2 regions of the Bacillus sp. EB V-12 genome follow, and region 2 is predicted to be linked to the other one. Evidence: riboswitches for the same ligand, from Rfam matches in the RefSeq annotation. Region 2 holds a riboswitch; the other holds the start of a gene.
The links. A riboswitch is a leader RNA that binds a small molecule or an ion and turns the genes downstream of it on or off. The one in region 2 is predicted to bind lysine.

Region 1 (3,397 bases), on a different contig from region 2:
GTAGTCTTTCGTAAATGAATCCATTTGTACGATAAGCTCCGCATCTTCATATACAACATCATCTGCGTTAAATGTATCCCAAATTAAATCGACATCAACGAAAATACTACAAGAGTTTGTCATTGTTCCTCTAATGCGAATGATCTTTTTGTCTTCACGTTCTAATCTATGTATAGCTGCTTTTGCTTCATCAGTAATGCGAATGTTCATTGTATCCCAACCTTTTATTTATATTTCTTCTATTATGGCAAAAACAGGAGCAATAGGGAAGCAAAGAGGTTTGCAACAAAAAACGAGCAAACAAATTTGTTTGCTCGTTTCACTTTATTTTAGTTCACATTTATCAAGTGGAATCACTTTTGTTTTTTTCGTAAATTTATAACCTAACCATAGTACTAAGAAGAGTGGTAAACCGATGTAAGAAACGAGTACACCGTTCCAGTCGATTGACTCACCCATAAATGCCCCGTAGTTTTGTCCTAAAATTACGATGATACAAAGTGTAAATGCAAAGATTGGACCGAAGGGGAACCATTTTGCTCTATATGGTAAGTCATTTAAATCTTTTCCTTGTGCGATATACGCTTTACGGAAACGGTAATGACTAATTGCAATGCCGACCCAAGCGATAAAGCCAGACATTCCTGATGCATTTAATAACCAAATGTATACAACACCGTCACCGAATAAAGAAGCAATGAAAGCAATACTACCGACAATCGATGTTACGATTAATGCGTTAACAGGTACACCGCGGCTATCTAATTTACCAAGAAACTTTGGTGCCTTCCCTTGGCGAGCTAAATCCCAAAGCATACGAGTTGATGCATACATACCAGAGTTACCAGCAGATAGTACTGCCGTTAAAATAACAGCGTTCATAACAGAAGCAGCAAAGGCAACGCCCGCTTTTTCGAAAATAAGTGTAAATGGACTTACTGTTACATCACTTGCAGCAAGACTTTCAGTTGTATAAGGAATTAATAAACCGATAACGAGAATCGCAAGGATATAGAATAAAAGAATACGCCAAAAGATTGAACGAATTGCTTTTGGGATATTACGTTCTGGATCAGATGTTTCACCAGCAGCTACTCCTAATAGTTCAGTACCTTGGAATGAGAAACCAGCTGCCATAAACACACCGATAATTGCCATGATACCGCCGTTAAATGGTGCATCTGCAACAGTGAAGTTTTTGAAGCCAACCGTTTCGCCGCCCATAATTCCAAAAATCATCATGAAACCAACAATTAAAAAGATAATAATCGTAACTACTTTAATAAGTGCGAACCAATATTCAGATTCACCAAACCCTTTAACAGATAAGTAGTTTAAAAGGAAAATAATAGCTAAACATAATCCGCTCCAAATAAGAGAAGGGGTATCTGGGAACCAAAATTTCATAATTAATGTTACAGCAGCTAGTTCAGCAGCAATCGTAATTGCCCAGTTATACCAATAGTTCCATCCAAGTGCAAAGCCAAGTGATGGATCAACAAATTTTGTTGCGTACGTACTAAAAGATCCAGTAACAGGCATGTAAGCTGCGAGTTCAGCTAAGCTTGTCATTAAAAAGTAAACCATAATTCCAATTGCGGCGTATGCAATTAATGCACCACCAGGTCCAGCTGAATGGATGACACCACCGCTGGCAAGAAATAGTCCGGTACCAATTGTACCGCCGAGAGAAATCATCGTAAGGTGACGAGATTTTAATCCGCGTTTTAATTCACCTTGTCCTTGTGTAGTTTGCGTTTTAGAGGTAGATTGATTTGTTGCGCTATTCATGTTCAACACTCCTTTTCTTGTAGGTTAGGAAGGAGCGGGGGAGAAAAATACAAAAAACCGCCAAAGGAATTTGGCGGAACGTTTCACAAATAACCACCCCATCATACCCTTCCGTTAAGATAGCACCCCACGTTTACACGGTAATTTTGTAAACGTGACAGTTCTGTTCCTTTCGGAGACAGCCCCAGCCCATATTTCCAGAGAAGAAATATAAACTTCGGCAACTTTTCCTTTCAAACGGAGTCGGTGACATTCTCTGTGTCTCGTCCGTCGTACTCTTAAAAGTCGCAACCTCTACCTCATCGGATTGATGAGGATTTGATATATTGCTAAGATTTTTAATATATGGCAATTGTAATGACTTTCTGAATATATTGCAAGATATTTTGTTAGGAAAAGTCAAAAAATATCGGTTATTGTATAGGAAACGCTTGCAAAACTCCACCCGAACCTACTATTATGTAGCAATAAGCAAAGAAAAAATTGTTATACAAATGTTTCGCAAAAAATATTGAAAAACCCTCTAAATTAAAAGAAAATTCAGAAAAATATAATTCGACATTCATAATAAAGTCATATTATTTGTTATAATTAGAGTAACGTTTAAGCAAAAAGGGGAAATCAAAATGAAATTAGAAACAGAAAGGCTCTATATAGTGCCGTGTACAGAAGAGAGGATTCAAGTCGCTAACGAGCAAGGATACAATAGCGGCCCGCATATTGTAGGGCATGTAAAGAATGTAAAACAAGATGCAACTTTATTACCATGGGGGGCGTGGTATGTTCTTCGAAAAGAAGATGATAGCGTTTTAGGTGATATTGGGTTTAAAGGGAAACCAAACGAGGATCAAACAGTAGAAATTGGCTATGGATTCATTGAGAAATATTGGAATCAGGGCTATGCAACAGAAGCTGTAAAAGAACTAATCGATTGGGCTTTCAAAACAGGTGAGGTAGAAACAATAATTGCAGAGACACTTCTAGATAATTATAGTTCGATGCGTGTTTTAGAAAAGTTACATATGAAGAGAGTAAATGCTACAGAAATGATGATTAATTGGAAAATAGAAAAATAAAAAATACCGCTCTAAATTGAGCGGTATTTTTTATAGTTATGGTAGCATTTGCTTCTGATCATTCGGATACTCAGCCGTTGACGTATTAGGACGATTGGAATGATTACGAACAGCAATGAAAATAGAAATAATAACGACAAGACCAACTGCAACGTAAGAAAGTGAAATAATAGTTGGATCCACTTTAAATGTAGTAAGCAGTGTACGAATGTTTGTAAAGATAATAAGACCACCAACTAATACGCCAAGTAAATGAGAAGGAACGATGCGAACTAGCCATGCCGCGATTGGTGCCGCTACGATACCACCGAGCATGAGAGAAAATACCCAAACCCAGCTTACTTGTTCCCAGCCAAGTGAGATGAAGAAGCCGATTGTTGCAGCGAGTGAAACAGGAAATTCACTCGTATCTACAGATCCAATAACTTTTCTAGCTTCATTTCCTCTTGCTAGAAGAACAGGTGTCGTAATCGGCCCCCAACCACCGCCACCAGTTGAATCAACGAATCCAGCGAATAAACCAAGCGGCA
Region 2 (3,397 bases):
TAGAAGTAAGGGAATAGCTTAAATATAGAGCTATTCCCTCTTTTTTATAAAACATTACTTATTTATTACCGAGTTCTTCTGCTAAACCGATTAAAATTCCTTCGACTCCACGAATGTAGCAGAGACGATACGAGTTCTCGTACTGAACTACTTCGCCAACGAGCTCTGCACCATGCTTAGTGAGTCTCGATACCATTTCGTCAATATCCTCGACAGTGAACATGACGCGTAGATAACCGAGGGCGTTTACAGGAGCTGTTCGGTGATCTGCTATAGTAGGAGGGGTGAGAAATCGCGAAAGTTCAATTCGGCTGTGGCCATCTGGAGTGACCATCATAGCGATTTCTACGCACTGAGAACCGAGTCCAGTTACGCGACCAGCCCATTCACCTTCGACATTTGCTCGACCTTCGAGATTCAAGCCAATCTCCTCAAAGAAAGAGATTGCGTTATCAAGGGATTCTACAACGATGCTGACATTGTCCATTCGTAGTAATTTGTTTTTTGCCATAGTCTTATCTCCTTATGTATAAAAGTTTATTATTTAATTATCCTCATAATTATACTACTAAGTAGTTACAAATTCCTTTCAGTCAAAAACACCTTGTCACAGTATAGGAAAATGTGACAAGGTGTTTTTTAATATATCATATAGCATCTTGTTAACGAATAGCTTTTTATTTAATAGGAAGGAAGTAGATTGATATGTTTTTTTTATAAGCGTTACTAAACATATCAAATTAGCTCATTTGCACGAAAGGCTCAATTTTCGCCATAAATGATTGATGCAGCGCCTCAACGCCTGTTACTAAATGAAGGCGGTCAATAACGACAGACACTTTAATTTCTGATGTACTTACCATTTTAATATGAATATCTTCTTCTTTTAAAGTAGTGAACATATTTGCAGCGACACCTGGGTTAGATACCATGCCAGATCCTACGATTGATACTTTTGCTAAATGATTTTCATATTCTACTGCTTCATAGTGAAGTGCCTCTTGATTTTGTTCCAATACTTCTAATGTTTCTCTTAAATCATTAGAATGGATGGAGAAGGAGAGATGAACAGTTCCTTCATTTGTAATACTTTGAATGATGATATCTACATTAATATGTGCCGCTGCTAATGTAGAGAAAACAGTTGAAAGTGAACCTTGTTCTAATCCTTTCACTGTGATGCGTGTAATATTATCTTCAAATGCAATACCTTTAACGATTGATTGTTGTTCCATGTTACATTCTCCTTTTACAATTGTTCCGTTTTCTTGTTCCATACTTGAGCGAACTTCTAAAATGACATTATGATTTTTAGCAAACTCAACAGCACGCGGGTGTAATACACCAGCACCGAGGTTTGCAAGTTCTAACATTTCGTCATAAGAAATTTCATCTAATTTATAAGCATCTTTTACAACTCGTGGATCCGTCGTATATACGCCGGTCACATCTGTGTAAATATCACATTTTTTTGCGTTTAGTGCAGCAGCTAATGCGACAGCAGTTGTATCAGAACCGCCTCGTCCAAGCGTTGTAATTTCAAAATCTTCACTGACTCCTTGGAAACCAGCTACAATAACAATCGTACCTTCAGCAAGATAAGATTGAATACGATCTGTATGAATGTCAGTAATCCGTGCACTACTATGTACAGATTCTGTCGTAATACCTGCTTGCCACCCTGTTAATGAAATTGCATGATAGCCTTTTGCTTGCAGTGCCATTGTTAATAATGAAATAGTTACTTGTTCTCCTGTAGATAGAAGCATATCCATTTCACGTTTACTTGGATTTTCTGTGATAGCGTTAGCGAGTGCGACAAGTTCATCTGTGCTTTTTCCCATTGCTGAAACGACAGAGACAATGCTATGACCTCGTTCATATTCTTCAATAATTAAATTTGCTACATGTTGAATGCGTTCGACGCTTCCGACAGAAGTGCCACCGAATTTTTGAACAATTGTTTCCATTACAGATTCCTTCTTTCGTCTATTTTTAAGAATAGATTAGGAAATATATAAATCCCAATACTCCTGTAGTTACCAGAAAGACAAACAAAAAACACCATCTCAAATAAGTGAGGATGGTGCTGTTACAGGAAAAGGGAAACAGAAAACGGAGCTAATAAAAAAACCGCCAAAAAAGGAATATCATAAAAAATGATATCTCTTTTTTGTAGATAGCTCTTCATACGTACACGTTTGTACATATGACAGTTCTGTTTCTATTCGAAAACAGCCCCAATTGATAAATGCAGAGAAATTTATCAATTTCGGCAATACTTCCTTTTATCTAACTTCATAGACATCTCTGTGTCTCCATTAGAATACTCATAAGTATCGCAACCTCTATCTCACGTTTTAGGCGAGAGTGTTTGATTTATGAAGTTGTTGGTAACATTTGTTTTATAATAATTTAAATTTTTCGGGGAATCAAGTGTTTTATATACATTTTAAAAATTCTTTCTTTTTTGGGGAAGTTTGTGAAAAATGTAGCAAAATAAATTCATTGCATGTACATTAAACTTATAGTGCATAGGAGGTGGGGAGAATGAAAAGGAAACAGCCTATTTATGTTGCGACAAAAATGAACACGACGATGGAAAAATTATGGGAATATACGCAAGAACCACATATACATACAGAGTGGGATGCTCGCTTTACTGAAATTTCGTATTTAGAGAAAAAAGAAGGAGAACCACAGAAGTTTTTGTATAAAACAAAGATTGGATTTGGGCTTGAAATAGCTGGAGAAGGGGAATCAATAGGTGAAATAAGAAAAGAAACTGGTGAAAGAATTTCTTCTTTAAAATTTTGGACGGATAATACATTATCTCTTATTCAAATAGGACGTGGTTATTGGAAGTATACGCCAAATAAAGAATACATCCATTTTAAGACACAATATGATTATGATACAAGATTTGGTCGTGTAGGGAATGTAATAGATTGCTATATGTTTCGGCCGTTATTAGGTTGGGCGACTGCTTGGAGTTTTGATGCCTTAAAATTATGGTTAGAAAAGGGGCTTCATCCTAGGTTACTAATTAGAAGAACAATGACGTATTGGCTCGTATGTTTTTTATTTGCTTTTGTATGGATATATCAAGGGATAGTGCCAAAACTACTGTTTACTCATTTAGAAGAAGTAAAGATGCTTTCTGTATTAATCGGTTCAAATGAAAGTAGTATATGTATACTTAAAATAATTGGGATGTTAGAAATAATTTTCGGTGTCGTATGGCTGTTGCCAATAATAAAACGAAAATTATTTATACTGCATATTATTGTATTACTAGTTTTAACGTTAGCAGCAGGATTTACGAATATTGCAAGCTTTACAGGGCCGTTTAATCCGATTACATTAAATGTTCTTCTAATGGGGTTATCAATTGTCG

Region 1: another riboswitch for lysine. It lies ahead of ACZDYH_RS17245 (amino acid permease); the one in region 2 lies ahead of ACZDYH_RS15170 (aspartate kinase).

Annotation. Positions count from the first base shown of each region.
Region 1 is NZ_JBUXJL010000004.1:375,301-378,697, reverse strand. It holds gene ACZDYH_RS17250 (iron-sulfur cluster biosynthesis family protein) at 1-210, opposite strand, end outside; gene ACZDYH_RS17245 (amino acid permease) at 325-1,791, opposite strand; lysine riboswitch at 1,904-2,096, opposite strand; gene ACZDYH_RS17240 (GNAT family N-acetyltransferase) at 2,418-2,867, shown strand; gene ACZDYH_RS17235 (sulfite exporter TauE/SafE family protein) at 2,904-3,397, opposite strand, start outside.
Region 2 is NZ_JBUXJL010000003.1:714,807-718,203, reverse strand. It holds gene ACZDYH_RS15175 (VOC family protein) at 59-511, opposite strand; gene ACZDYH_RS15170 (aspartate kinase) at 741-1,970, opposite strand; lysine riboswitch at 2,173-2,359, opposite strand; gene ACZDYH_RS15165 (DoxX-like family protein) at 2,551-3,397, shown strand, end outside.